DNA from 3 places in the Kitasatospora sp. NPDC101235 genome. Region 1 is predicted to be linked to each of the others. Evidence: riboswitches for the same ligand, from Rfam matches in the RefSeq annotation. Region 1 holds a riboswitch; each other region holds the start of a gene.
The links. A riboswitch is a leader RNA that binds a small molecule or an ion and turns the genes downstream of it on or off. The one in region 1 is predicted to bind cobalamin.
Positions count from the first base shown of each region.

Region 2: it holds a riboswitch for cobalamin, as region 1 does, so the genes downstream of both, ACIRRH_RS12430 (cobalamin biosynthesis protein) here and ACIRRH_RS10485 (hypothetical protein) in region 1, are expected to answer to the same signal.
Region 3: it holds a riboswitch for cobalamin, as region 1 does, so the genes downstream of both, ACIRRH_RS05045 (ribonucleoside-diphosphate reductase subunit alpha) here and ACIRRH_RS10485 (hypothetical protein) in region 1, are expected to answer to the same signal.

Region 1 is NZ_JBIWNZ010000004.1:374,372-379,132, forward strand. It holds gene ACIRRH_RS10475 (site-2 protease family protein) at 1-569, opposite strand, end outside; gene ACIRRH_RS10480 (GAP family protein) at 861-1,538, opposite strand; cobalamin riboswitch at 1,994-2,152, shown strand; gene ACIRRH_RS10485 (hypothetical protein) at 2,376-2,663, shown strand; partial or broken gene metE (5-methyltetrahydropteroyltriglutamate--homocysteine S-methyltransferase) at 2,558-3,592, shown strand; gene ACIRRH_RS10495 (amidohydrolase family protein) at 3,726-4,761, opposite strand, start outside.
Region 2 is NZ_JBIWNZ010000006.1:77,590-82,350, forward strand. It holds gene ACIRRH_RS12420 (hypothetical protein) at 1-471, opposite strand, end outside; gene ACIRRH_RS12425 (alpha/beta hydrolase family protein) at 1,127-2,233, opposite strand; cobalamin riboswitch at 2,764-2,897, shown strand; gene ACIRRH_RS12430 (cobalamin biosynthesis protein) at 3,005-3,997, shown strand; gene ACIRRH_RS12435 (cobyric acid synthase) at 3,994-4,761, shown strand, end outside.
Region 3 is NZ_JBIWNZ010000002.1:357,462-362,222, forward strand. It holds gene ACIRRH_RS05045 (ribonucleoside-diphosphate reductase subunit alpha) at 1-1,844, opposite strand, end outside; cobalamin riboswitch at 2,012-2,170, opposite strand; gene ACIRRH_RS05050 (glycosyltransferase family 39 protein) at 2,217-3,896, opposite strand; gene ACIRRH_RS05055 (glycoside hydrolase family 26 protein) at 3,896-4,761, opposite strand, start outside.

The DNA of each region.
Region 1 (4,761 bases):
CGTCCGGCGACGCGTTCGGCCTGTTCCTGGTCGCCCCGGCGCCACCAGACCACCGATTGCAGGAGCCGTCCGCCGTCCAGGGGAGCGGCGGGCAGCAGGTTGAACACCCCGAGCAGCAGGTTGGCCCAGGCGGTCCACAGCAGCACCGCGGCCGGCAGCTCCCAGTGGAGGGCGCGTTCGGCGCCGAGTCCGGCGCCCAGGAAGACGCCGCCGAGGACCAGGCTGGTGAGCGGCCCGATCCCGGCGACGGCGAACTGGCGGCCGGGGCTCGGAGCCCGGCCCATCCGGGTGACGCCGCCCAACGCGAAGACCGTCATGTCGTCCACCCGGATCCCGGCCCGCCGCGCGGTGACGGCGTGGGCCGTCTCGTGCAGGAGCAGGCTCACGGTGAGCAGCAGCGCCCCGACCAGGCCGGCGAGGCCGTAGGTGGTGCCGGAGCGGCCGGGAACCAACGCGGGGAGGGTCTGCCCGGCGAGACTGATGCCGAAGAAGAGGACCAGGACGGGGGCGCTCCAGTGGATCCGCAGCGGTATGCCGAGGATCCTCCCCAGCGATGCGGACCCGCGCATCCCGACACCTCCTCCGGGTCGCTGCCGGCCGGTCCCGTGCTCTGCCCGCGCGGCCGGGCCGGAGCCGCCTCGTCCCGGGTGTGGCGACGGGGGCTCCGCGGTCCTCGTCGTCATCGAGGTGCCGGTCGCTGCTTCCATCGTGCGCTCAGGGGGACCGTCCGTCATGGTCCGATGGGCCCACTCCGCGCCGGCGATGAAACCTTTGCCGATGGGCCGGTCGTTCGGGCCCCGTCGGCTCCCGGTCGGGTGGACGAGGCCGGTCCGTTCCACCGGCTCGGAGCGCACGGCCTGTCAGGAGACGAGGACGGCGATGCCGTCTCCGAGCAGCTTCAGCCCGAGAACGAAGAACAGGACGGCCATCACGGCGACGTTGTGCTGGGCTGCCCACTCCTTCCAGCCGCCGAGCACGGTCTTGGCCCGCTCCCCGCCGAGGAGAAAGACCGCCAGCGGGGCCAGCAGGCCGAGGGTGGCGATCACGACGAAGATCGCCAACGATGCGATCTGCTGCCCGACCGGCAGTCCTGCTGAGCCGATCGTGGCGCCCGCGGCGATGGTCAGCGGTGCGTTCTTGGCGTTGAGCGCGGAGAAGGCCAGTCCGAGTGCGAAAACCTTGACCGGCGCGAGGCGGTCGATCGCGCCCATCCACTTCGGCAGCTGGGCCTGCGAGGGATCCCTCGGGCGTCGGCGCCACTGCCGGGCACCGAAGAGGACGAGGAACACGCCCAGAGCGAGCTTGAGCGCTCCCACCCAGGTAGCCGGGTGCTCGTGGGCGGAGGCGCCTGCCGGGGAAGCGATCGCCAGCATCACCGCGCCCAGTGCCGCGAGTCCGAGGATCCAGCCGACGGTGAAGAGGACACCGTTGAGACGTCCTCGGGGCGTGGCGAGTATGAGGATGACGGCGATGACCGGGAGCGGACTGATGGCGACGGCCGCCGCGAAACCCAGCACGTCACCGAGAACTGCGCCCATGGTTGCCTCCGGATGGCGATCCGGTGGAACGGGCTCAGGGGAAGCGGGTGATCCGACCGTCCGTGCGATGCAACGGGTTGTTCTGTGATCGGCTGCGCCGTTGTCCTCACGGCTGTGCGGAAGCGGCCGCCCGGAATGGCGACGGCGGCACACTCGGCACGTCCCACCGCTTCCATCGTCCTGCGCCTGGCCGGATCTGTCCTCGGGAGCTTCTCGGAACGTCATCGCCCCTGGCGGAGGCAACGTGAAGTGATCGGATGGACACGGCGCCGCCTGTAGAACCTGCCCGGCTTCGTGGTCACCCGCAGTGGTGAGTGCTTCTCGCCGGGGCAGCCGATGAAGTTGCCGCCGTCTCATCATGCGGACGCGTTCCGTGATTCCCGCGCCAGACCCGGTGGTGTGCCTCTAGGCTGGCCGGGCAGCTGGTTCGCCCTGTCCGCCAGACAGGGCGTCGCAAGAGGGAACCCGGTGGGAATCCGGGACTGCCCCGCAGCGGTGAGTGGGAACGACCGCCGTCATACGCACTGGACCCGGGTCGGGTCCGGGAAGCGACGGCCAGTAGGTGTCCGTCCTGGTTTCGGCCGGGGTGGGTGTGCCCGCGAGTCCGAAGACCTGCCCGTTGCCCGCCCGCGGACCATCCGCGCGCGGATATCCGGTGACCTCGAGGGCGGGTCGGCGACCACACCAGGCGGATCAGGCACGCGTGTCCACGGCGGCCGCCGTCCGGTTCGTCATCCCTTTCGCGCTCTCGTCCCGTCCCCGGGTACTTGAGGAGACAGACTCGCGAAGGAGAGTCCCTTGACCACGAAGTCCGCAGCCGCGGCAAGCGTCGCCACCGTGCACGGCTACCCCCGCCAGGGCCGGGGCCGGGAGCTCAAGAAGGCGATCGAGGGGTACTGGAAGGGCGCCGTCACCGCTGAGGTGCTGCTGGCCACGGCCGCAGACCTGCGCCGCGGGAACTGGCAGCAGCTCGCCGACTCCGGCATTGAGGAGGTCCCGACCGGTGACTTCTCGCTCTACGACCACGTGCTGGACACCACCGTCGCCGTCGGTGCGATCCCGGCCCGCCACCGGGACGCTCCTTCCCGCAGACCACCGAACTGCGCGTCGCCCGCGCCGACCTGACCGCGGGCCGCATCGACGACGCCGCGTACCGGGAGCGGATGGAGGCCGAGGTCCGCGAGGTCATCGCGTACCAGGAGAAGGCCGGACTGGACGTCCTGGTGCACGGCGAGCCCGAGCGCAACGACATGGTCCAGTACTTCGCCGAGCAGCTCACCGGCTACCTGGCCACCCGGCACGGCTGGGTGCAGTCCTACGGCACCCGCTACGTGCGCCCGCCGGTCCTCGCCGGGGACATCTCCCGCCCGCACCCGATGACCGTCGACTGGTTCCGCTACGCCCAGGGCCTGACCGGCCGTCCGGTCAAGGGCATGCTCACCGGCCCGGTCACCATGCTCGCCTGGTCCTTCGTCCGCGACGACCAGCCGCTCGCCGACACCGCCCGCCAGGTCGCCCTCGCCCTGCGCGACGAGGTCACCGACCTGGAGGCCGCGGGTGCGGCCGTCGTCCAGGTCGACGAGCCGGCCCTGCGCGAGACCCTGCCACTGCGGGCCGCCGAGCGCCCGGCCTACCTGGGCTGGGCCACCGAGTCCTTCCGCCTGGCCACCTCCGGCGTCCGCGTGGACACCCAGATCCACACCCACATGTGCTACGCCGAGTTCGGCGCGATCATGACGGCGATCGACGACCTGGACGCGGACGTCATCTCCCTGGAGGCCACCCGCTCCCACATGGAGGTCGCCGGCGAACTGGCCGAGGCCGGCTACCCGCGCGAGGTCGGCCCGGGCGTCTGGGACATCCACTCCCCGCGCGTGCCGAGCACCGAGGAGGCCGTGGAACTGCTGCGCGCCGGCCTCGCGGCCATCCCGGCCGAGCGGCTGTGGGTCAACCCCGACTGCGGCCTGAAGACCCGCGGCTGGACCGAGACCCGTGCCTCCCTGGACAGCCTGGTCGCCGCCGCCCGCCGCCTGCGCGAGGAACTCGCCGGCTGACGCACCCGTCGGGACGGACGACCGGCGGGCACGGTGGTACGCACCGTGCCCGCCCCTCGTCGAGGATCTCGCCGTGGAGATCGGCCGCCGTCGTGACAGAGGGGGTCGCAGACGAGCAGGAGGCCGGCTCGGGTCAGCCGAGCTCGTTCTTGTGGACGACGCCGTCCTTGACGATGAGGCGCAGATTGCGTTCGGGATCGGCGAGGACGGACAGGTCGGTGGTCGGGTCGCCGTCGACGACGAGGAGGTCGGCCCATGCTCCCGGCGCGATGACCCCGAGCGGCGCCGCACGGTAGGGGTCGCGACGGCCGGACAGGCGGAAGAGTTCGGCGTTGCCGGAGGTGGCCGCCTTCAGGGCCTCGACCGGGCTGAGGTAGGTGGCGAGGCGGACGAGCATCTCGTTCTGCCGGTGGGCCTTCCCCGGGGCGAGTACCAGGTCAGTGCCGAAGGCGAGCCGCACGCCGTGGTTCACCGCCCAGCCGATGGTGCGGGCGACGCCTTCGCAGACCTCGCCGTTCTTGCGGCCGCTGTCCGCGGATGCGTAGTGGTGGTCGTCGACCTCGAACGGCTGGGTGCTGAGCCACACGTCCTTCTCCGCGAGGTAGCGGATGGTGTCCTCGTCGGCGAGGTGCCCGTGCTCGATGCAGCGCACCCCGGCCTCCACCGCGCGGCGGATGCCTTCGGAGGTGTAGACGTGCACCGTCACGTAGGTGCCCCAGTCGGAGGCCGCGTCGACGGCGGCCTCCAGTTCCGCCGTGGTGAACTGCAGCACGTCGAGCGGGTCGAACTCGGAGATGACGCCGCCGCCGGCCATCAGCTTGATCTGCGTGGCGCCCTTCTTCAGCTGCTCGCGCACCGCCGCGAGGACCCGCTCCGGACCGTCGGCCACCCGCGTGAACCCGATCTGTTCGGTTCGGGCCTGCGGCCCGCCCAGGGCGGTCGGGGCGTCGTAGACCGTCCCGAAGTCGCCGTGGCCGGCGGTCTGGGAAATGGCGGCCTGGCTCGGGTAGATCCGTGGGCCCGGGAACAGCCCGCGGTCCAGTGCCCGCCGCAGCGGCTCGGTGTCGCCGGCCATGTCCCGCACCGTGGTGAAGCCGCGCATCAGCATGTCGCGGGCCGCGGCCAGGGCCTGGTAGTAGACGGTGCCGGTCGGTGCGAGCTTCAGCTCC
Region 2 (4,761 bases), on a different contig from region 1:
GCGCAGCAGTTCCAGCAGCTCGCTCTCGGCGACCGGACCGTCCACCAGGTGCAGGAAGGAGAGCAGCTGCGGTGCCTGGTCCACGGCCTGCCCGGCCAGTACGGCGAACACACCGCGCAGCGCGGCGGGCGGCACCGGGGCGAGCAGGGTCCAGGCGTCGAACAGCGCCGACCAGCCGCGCACCACGGCCTCGTCGTCGTGCTCCCAGGCGTGCAGCCGCCAGCCGGGGCCGGCTCCGCCGTCACGGGCCTCCACCAGGCCCACCAGCAACGCCTGCCCCCACGCCTTGGCGGCGGCGCCGACCGTCATGGCCAGTGCCCGGCCCGCCGCGCGGGCGTCCTCCGGGAGCAGCTCACCGCGCTTGTCGACCTCGGCCAGCTCGCCGGCCCAGCGGGCGACCCGGACGGCGTCCACCAGCATCCGTCGGGCCAGCGGCGCCAGCTCGGCGGGTGCCGGGAAGCCCTCCGGCACGGGAACCCGGCCCCGCCCGGGAGCCGGAGCGGGCCCTCGTCGCCGGGGTACTCCGTTACGGGGGACACCCGCCCCGCCCGGCCTGCCACCGGCGGGCCGGTGGGCCGTTCCGGGGAGACGGGTCACCGTCGCACCGGTACCGATCGTCGGCGGGAGCGGGGCATCACGGTCGCGCGGGTTCCGAGACGTCACGTCGAGCAGTCTTCCCCTTGTACCGGCCTTCTGTCACATCCGGTTGTCCGTACGACCGGGCGACCGGTGGCGGCACCTCCGCAAGACCGGGCAACAGCGGCAAACCGCCTGGCCGGAAACGTGTGACCTGACCATGCCACCGGCGCCACCCCGGTCGCCGGGAATGCTCGCCCGATCACCGTGCGTACGGGCGGGGGTAAGGGGTCGGTCCAATTGTTGCCCCTGACGGCAGGGGGCTTTTCACGCGGGGAATCCGCTCCGCCGACTTCCAGCGGGACTGTCCAGCCCGAATCCGGACGGATGGCGGGCAGGGTGGCGGGGTCGTGCTGCATGAGAAGTCGGACCGGCCGACTTCTCGCGCATGCCCGGAGGAATGGCAGAAACGTTCATTCGTGGACGGCGGATTCCCCGCAGGAAAACCGGATGGGGCCCGGCCGAAACCGCCCGCACGGTCAGGGGGGGCCTAGAGCAGCGGCGTGAGCCAGCGGCGGAGGATCTCGGTGTAGTGGTCGGGGGCGGTGTTCCAGAGGGTGGCGTGGTCGGCGCCGGGGAACGCCTGCAGGCTGACCACGTCGCGGCGGGCGGCAGCCAGCTTCTCCGCGCTGCCGAAGGGGGATATCCGGTCCTCGGGGCTGTGCAGCAGGAGGGTGGGCACGCGCAGGTCGGTGCCCTCGGCTATGCGGCCGAAGTCGGCGAGGTCGACGCCGGTGCGGCCCTCGGCGGCGAGGGCGCCGAGTTCGGCGGCGACACCCTGGAAGCCGGCCCGGGCGGCGTCCCGGCGGGCAGAGGCCGGGAGGTCGAGCACGGGCGAGTCGAGGATCAGCCCGCGGACGGCGTGCGACCAGGCAGAGCGGGCCGCCGTCCGGAGGACCATGGTCGCCCCGAGGGACCAGCCGTAGAGGATCACCGCGCCCGCACCGCTGTCGAACGCCAGCCCTACCGCCGACTCGACGTCTCGCCACTCGGTCTCGCCGAAGTGGCTGAGCCCGTCGGGGGAGGCGGGGGCACCCTGGTCGCCGCGGTACGTGACGGCGAGGGCGGGCAGGCCGAGCCGGTCGAGCACGGGGAGCACCGGGAGGGTCTGCCGGCGGTCGGCTTCGGGGCCGTGCACCAGGATCACCCAGGTGCCGCGTTTGCCGTCGAGATGCCAGGCGGGCAGCGCGCCGAGTTCGCCCTCGACGACGGTGTCGGCGAAGGCGAGGCCGAGCGCCTCGGTGGGGTCGCCGAGGTGGACCCGGGGAGTGAGGCGGACCTCGGTGCCGGCGGTGAGGGTGCCCCGGTCGGCGCGGACCAGGCGGCGGGTGACGCCCCGTTCGTCGCTGTGCAGGACCTCCTCGACGACCGCGTGCCCGCCGTCCGCCCACTCGACCGCCCAGCGGCCGGGGCGCAGGCTCTCGGGGCCGCGGGTGAAGGTGACCCGGCCGGGGGCGAGGCTGTGGACCAGGAGCGGACCGGACTCCTGGACGACGGTCGCCGGACGGACCATCCGCTCGGAGGCCCGACGGCCGATCACCAGCACGGCGGCCCCGACCGCTGCGGCCGCCACGACGGCGGCGGTTCCCCATCGCATTTCGCTCCCCGCTCTGTTGGTCACGGACCGGACGGTGTTCGAGCACCAGTCCACCGGCGCCCCGCCCGCCCGGCCACCGGGCTAGGCCGTCCGGGTGACCTCGGCAGCGACCCGACGGTGCCGAGGATGAGGCCGGAAGCGGGCGGTGAAGGAGTCGACGGTGGGGCGGACGGATGGCTTCTGCGGAGCGTGCCACCGAACGGTCGGCGTGGCGTGCGATGCGGCCCCAGCCGCCGAACGCACGAAGCGGCCCGGGTCCTGTCTCTCGGATTCTGTCGGATCGGACCGCGGCGTCGGGGTGGGGCATCGCCAGGCGGAGGTGGGGGCGCCTCCCGGCCGACGACGGCCGGGGGCGCGTCGCGGGCCCGGCAAGGATCCAAGGGACAGGCCCCGTCCCCGGGCCGGTGCAGCACCGGGCGATCCCACAAGGTGTCAGTCGGCGGCGCCCGCGTGTGACCAACCCCTCCGTGACCTCGGTTGACTCCCGGTTCGGGCCCGTGATGGGATCCTGGGGCCAAACGGAGGCATGGAGAGGAAGCCGGTGGAAGTCCGGCGCGGTCCCGCCACTGTCACCGGGGAGCACGCTCGGAACATCGCCACGGCGGGCCGTCGACGGCCGCTGGAAGGCTCCGGGGGTGCGTTCGACCCGGAAGCCAGGAGACTCTCGCCCCCGTCACGTCGATCCAGGGCGCGGACCCTGAGTGAGGACACGCACGCGATGCAGGCTGCCCCGCCCCGCCGGACTCCGAGCTGCCTTCCGCCGTGCCGCCGATGACCCCGCCCGCACCTTCTCCTCCTCCGCGCCCGCTGACCCGCGCCGCCGCGTTCGCGCTCGGCGCCGTCGCGGGCTACGCCGCCGACGCCCGCTTCGCCGACCCCCGCCGGGGCCACCCGGTCGCCGTCTTCGGCAGCGTCGCGACCCGGCTGGAGCGGCGGCTGTGGCGCGACGACCGCGGCGCCGGGGCCGGGTACACGGCACTGTGTGTGGGCGCGGTGGCGGCGGGCGCGCTCGCCCTGGACCGTACGGTGGGCCGACGCCCGCTGGGCCGGGCGGCGCTGGCGGCGGCCGCGACCTGGACGGTGCTCGGCGGCACCTCGCTGACCCGGGAGGCGCGCACCATCGGCCGCTCGCTGGCCGCGGGCGACCTCGCGGCCGCCCGGGAGCGGCTGCCGCACCTGTGCGGGCGGGATCCGAGCGCGCTGGACGGGCAGCAGATCGCCCGGGCGGTGGTCGAGTCGGTGGCCGAGAACACCGCCGACGCCGTGGTGAACGCGCTGACCTGGGGCGCCCTGGCCGGCACCCCCGGTCTGCTGGCCTTCCGCGCCGTGAACACCCTGGACGCCATGGTGGGCCACCGCTCGCCGCGCCACGCCCGGTTCGGCTGGGCCTCGGCCCGGCTGGACGACCTGGCGGGCTGGCCGGGCGCCCGGCTGACGGCGCTGCTGACGGTGGCCGCCGCGCCCGAGCCCCGGACGGCCTGGCGGGTCTGGCGGCGCGACGGCTCCGCGCACCCGAGCCCGAACGCGGGCCAGGCGGAGGCGGCGTTCGCCGGCGCGGTCGGCGTACGGCTGGGCGGGACGCTGCGGTACGGCGAGCGGATCGAGCACCGGCCGGTCCTGGGCGCGGAGCTGCGGCCGGTGACGGTGGACGACATCGAGCGGGCCTGCGCGCTCTCCCGGCGGGTGGGCGCACTGGCGCTGGGTACGACGGTCGCGGGGCACGTCCTGCTGCGGACGTTCCTGGGGAAGAGGGGATGGGCATGACGAACGCGCTGCTGGTCGCGGGGACGACCTCGGACGCGGGCAAGAGCGTGGTGACGGCCGGGATCTGCCGTTGGCTCGCCCGCCAGGGCGTACGGGTCGCGCCGTTCAAGGCGCAGAACATGTCGCTGAACTCCTTCGTCACCGCCGACGGCGCCGAGATCGGCCGCGCCCAGGCGATGCAGGCGCAGGCCGCCCGGGTGGAGCCGGAGGCGGCGATGAACCCGGTGCTGCTCAAGCCCGGCGCGGACGGCCGCAGCCAGGTGGTGCTGCTCGGCCGGCCGGTGGCCGAGGTGGGCGCGCTGGACTACCGCGAGCGCAAGCCCGTTCTGCTGGAGCGCGCCCTGGAGTGCCTGGCCGACCTGCGCCGCCGCTACGACGTGGTGGTCTGCGAGGGCGCGGGCTCGCCCGCCGAGATCAACCTGCGCGACCGCGACATCGCCAACATGGGCCTGGCCACGGCCGCCGGACTGCCCGTGGTGGTGGTCGGGGACATCGACCGCGGCGGAGTCTTCGCGGCGATGTACGGGACGCTGGCGCTGCTGTCGGCGGAGGACCAGCGGCACGTGGCGGGCTGGTTCGTCAACAAGTTCCGTGGCGACGCGCGGCTGCTGGCACCCGGGCTGGAGATGCTGCACGAGCTGACCGGCCGTCCGGTGCTGGGCACACTGCCGATGCTGCCCGGGCTCTGGCTGGACGCCGAGGACTCGCTGGACCTGTCCACGGTGGTGGACCGGGCGGACGGGCCCGGGCCGCTCGGCGCGGAC
Region 3 (4,761 bases), on a different contig from region 1:
GCGATCCGGGCGCGCAGCGCCGTCCAGCGGTCGGCCCACTGCGGGGCGGCCGTCGGGCTGTGCTTGTCTCCAAAGAAGTGGTCGATGTGCAGCTCGCCGCGGGCGGCACGGGTCTCGCCGTACGCCTCGTGGCGGCCGAGCTGCTCGGCCAGGTCGGCGGAGCGCTCGTACGCGGTGAGCATGATGCGCTCGGCGATCAGCGTGGACAGCTGCTTCGCCTCGGCGGAGTCGAAGTCGAGCCGCAGCTTGAAGAAGACGTCCTGGAGGCCCATCACGCCCAGGCCGACCGGCCGCCAGCGGGAGTTGGACGTCCCGGCCTCGGTGGTCGGGTAGAAGTTGATGTCCACCACGCGGTCGAGGAAGGTGACGGCGGTGCGCACGGTGGCGTCCAGCCGCTCCCAGTCCATGGCGCCGAGCAGGTCGTCGGCGGAGGCGCCGGCGGCCACGTGGGCGCCGAGGTTGACCGAGCCCAGGTTGCAGACGGCGGTCTCGGAGTCGTCCGTGACCTCCAGGATCTCCGTGCACAGGTTGGAGGAGTGCACGGTGCGGCCCGGCAGCGCGGTCTGGTTGGCGGCGCGGTTGGAGGCGTCCTTGAAGGTCATCCAGCCGTTGCCGGTCTGCGCGAGGGTGCGCATCATGCGGGCGTACAGGGTCTGCGCCGGGATGGTGCGGACGGCCTTGCCGGCCAGCTCGGCCTTGCGGTACGCCTCGTCGAAGTCGGCGCCCCACAGGTCGACCAGCTCCGGCACGTCGGCCGGGGAGAACAGCGACCAGTCCTCGTTGGCGTTGACCCGGCGCATGAACTCGTCCGGGATCCAGTGCGCCAGGTTGAGGTTGTGGGTGCGGCGCGCTTCCTCGCCGGTGTTGTCGCGGAGCTCCAGGAACTCCTCGATGTCGGCGTGCCAGGTCTCCAGGTAGACGCAGGCCGCGCCCTTGCGGCGGCCGCCCTGGTTGACGGCGGCGACGGAGGAGTCGAGGGTGCGCAGGAACGGCACGATGCCGTTGGACTTGCCGTTGGTGCCGCGGATCAGGCTGCCGCGCGAGCGGATGCGCGAGTAGGACAGGCCGATGCCGCCGGCGTGCTTGGACAGCCGGGCGATCTGCGCGTAGCGGCTGTAGATCGAGTCCAGGTTGTCCAGCGGGGAGTCGAGCAGGTAGCAGCTCGACATCTGCGGGTGGCGGGTGCCGGAGTTGAAGAGCGTCGGCGAGGAGGTCAGGTACTCCAGGCGGCTCATCAGGCCGTACAGCTCGGCCACCTCGCGCACCGACTGCTCGCTGTCGCCGACCGCCAGGCCACAGGCGACGCGGAGCAGGAAGTGCTGCGGGGTCTCGATCACCTTGCGGGTGATCGGGTGGCGCAGCAGGTAGCGGGACTGCACGGTGCGCAGGCCGAAGTACTCGAAGCGGTCGTCGCCCGCGGCGTCGATCAGCCCGTCCAGGGCGGCGGCGTGCTTGGCGACGAAGGCCGCGGTGGTGTCGCCGATCAGGCCCTCGGCGTGGCCGACGGCGATCGAGGCGGAGAAGGACACCGAGCCCTGGCTGGTCGCCTCGTCGACGATCTCCAGCGCGAGCAGGCGGGCGGCCAGCTTCGAGTACTGGGGGTCCTCGGCGATCATCGACGCGGCGGCGTCCACGGCCAGCCCGCGCAGCTCGGCGAAGTCCGAGCCGGCGTGGCGGCCGCGCAGCGCGGCGGCGGCGACATGGCCGGGGTCCACCTCGGTGAGGTCGGTGCTGCGGTCGGTGAGCAGCCGCAGCAGGGCGCCGCCGGGGTCGGAGACCGTCGGGTCGGTGAAGGCGGTACCGGAGCCCTGGGCGGGCAGGGTGGCTGAGGCGGCGATGGTCAAGGCGCTCTCTCCTGGCGGCGATCGGCGGCGGTGATCGGGGGCACCGGGCCGATCTGGGCAGGGGAGCACGGCGCGAACGCAGACGGCGTCGCGCGACGGTGACTCCCCGGCCCGCCCGCGAGGCCCGGAGGGGTACTGCTGGTGCCGGCGCGGCCTCTGCGGGAGGGCCGTGGCGCACGCTGTCCGGCAGGTAATCGGACTCGCGGGACGGCTGCTGGAGCCGCCCGCACACCGCTGCGGGGCAGTCCCGGATTCGCACCGGGTTCCCCTGCATCGACAGCAGGAGTGAGCATACATGTAGTGCCGCCGGACTGCGGCGGCACCATATGTTGTGCCTGTCGTGTCGCAGATGTGCGTGAGCCGGGCGGCCGGTCAGTGCTTGAGATAGACCTTGTACGTACTCGAATCGCCGGTCGGCGACGTGAATTGGGCGACCAGCCGGTAGTGCCCGGCGGCGGTCAGGGCCTCGCTCAGGGCCCGGTCGGTGGCCCTCGGCGCGGTGCTGTCGAGGACGACCATCGTGAACCAGCCGTCCCGGATCGCGGCCGCGCTGCCGTCGTCGCCGTGGTGCTGGACCCCGGCCCCGTCGCGGTACTCCGTGCCGGTGCGCGCGGAGACCCACTGCTCGGGCTTGGAGACGCTGCCGAGGTAGTACTCGGCGAGTCCGTCGACCTCGGTGAGGTAGCGGCCCTGGGGCTGCGTGTGGGCCCGCAGGACGGCCAGCAGACGGCCGGAGTCGGGCCCGTTCTGGTAGCGCAGGGCGGATTGCTCCAGGCCGAGGGCGAGCAGGGCGACCCAGACCAGGATGCCGAGCTGGGGATGGCGGAAGTGGGCACCGACCAGCCGGGTCAGGCCGACCCCGGCGAGCGGGGCGGCGAGCAGCATGCCGTAGCCGAGGTGGCGGAACAGCGCGCCGGAGGTGCCGGTCCACAGGTGGGCGGCGGGGATCAGCAGGGCGGTGACGGTCAGGGTGGCCCCGAACAGGGCACGCTGGCTCCGGGAGGTGGGGACGGCGTCCTTCTCCGTCGCGTTGTGCTCGTTCATCTGTTCGCGGCGCGCGTAGGCGATGGTGCCGGCCACCGCGAGGACGGTGAACAGACCGGCCCACTGGAGCGTGCCGAGCAGGATCGAGCCGGCAGAGCCGCGGGCGTTGCCCTGCGAGGGCGACCACCCGGCGACCTTGCCCAGGGTGCCGAACGGGAGCAGCAGGACGAGGGTGCCGAGGGCCGTCAGCAGCGCGCGCACGGCGGCCGGCCCGGCCCGGTGGTACGGCCGGGCGCAGGCGAAAGCGAGGGCGACCAGCGCGGGCACGGCGAAGGCCGCGGAGTAGGCCACGGCGCAGGCCAGTGCCGTGGGTGGGGCGGCGAGCAGGGCCAGGGCCGGATGGCGGCGGGCGGTGAACACCGTGGTCCAGGCGGCGAGGGCGACCAGTAGTACGGCGAGGGACTCGGGCGCGGCGTAGAAACCGACCACGACGGTGGACTGGAGGACGGCGTACACGGCTATGGCGCAGATGGCGACCCGCTCGTTGAACAGCCGCCTGGTCAGCGAGTACAGCAGCACCGTGGTGAGCAGCGCGAAGCCGAGGCTGAGCAGCCGGGTGCCCCAGATGCCGTTGGCGTCGGCGGCGGCGCCGGCCAGCGGCGGGTAGAGCCAGGGCGAGCCGTGCACCCGGTCGACCAGGTCGGTGGTGACCGGGGTGCCGTGCAGAAGGTGGGCCAGCTGCTGGCGCCCGGAGACCATGGCGGCGGCCTCGTCGGGGTGCGCGGCGGCCAGCAGGCGCAGCGAGAGCGCGGCCTGGACGGTCAGGACGGCGCCCAGCAGGCCGCGGGCGATCCAGCGGCGGCGGGGGCTGGGGCCCGGGTCCCAGCCGATCGCGGGAACCTGCGGGATGGTGTACGGGGCCAGCTCGACGGCGTCGGGGTTGTCCACCGCCACGGCCGTGCGGGGCTCGGCGTGGTCAGGGTCCGGTTCGGCGGTCGGGCCGTGGGCGGGGCGGCCTTGGGCGGAGCGGCCGTGCGGGACGGGAGGGAAGTCGGATTCAGTGCTCATCAGGGGTTCCGGATGTCGAAGCCGTAACGGGGGTCGGACACGCGCTGCTTGAACGCGGCGAGGGTGTCCGGGACGGCCTCGACCCGCCAGTCCGCCCGCTTGACGATGTTGAACCAGACGAAGCCGACGATGTCGTCGTGCGCCTCCAGCCCGGAGAACAGCTGGTCGATGTCCGCGTGCTGGCGCTTGCCCTGCTCGGAGGCGGTCTCGCTGATGAAGAACGGCTTGTTGGAGAAGGTGCGGATCTCGGCCATGGTCGGCCCGTAGAGGGCGTCGAAGGTCTTCGGCCCGGTGCGGGTGAAGTAGCCGGTCATGCCGGCCCAGTCGACGTAGGTGTCGCCGGGGTAGTACGGCGCCAGGCGGGTGTTGGGCGCGGGGTCGGTGATGTTGGGACTCCAGACCCAGATCACGTTCGTGGCGCCGGCCTGGTCGAAGAGGTCGTGGACGTGGCGCCAGGTGGCCACGAAGTCCTGGGGGGTGGCGGCCTGACGGCCCCACGGGTACCAGTCGCCGTTCATCTCGTGGGCGATGCTGATGGCGATCGGCAGGTTGAGCTTGGCGACGGCCTTGGCGACGCCGCGCACGTAGTCGTCGGTGTCGCCGGCCGCGATCGAGGCGAGCGAGCGGTCGTGCGGCTCCCAGGCCATGAAGGGCAGTGCCCCGGCCTCGTGGATCCGGCGCACGCCGGCGGTGTCGAAGCCGCCCTTCCAGTGGGCGTAGTACTCCAGGACGTTGGGCTGCTTGCCGATCGCGGAACTGTAGCCGGGCAGCGCGTCCATCGTGGCGGGGACGTCGGGCAGGGCGGCGCCGAGGTACTTGTGGCTCGGCTTGAGTAGCGGCGTGACGTCGTACGGGACGCCGGACG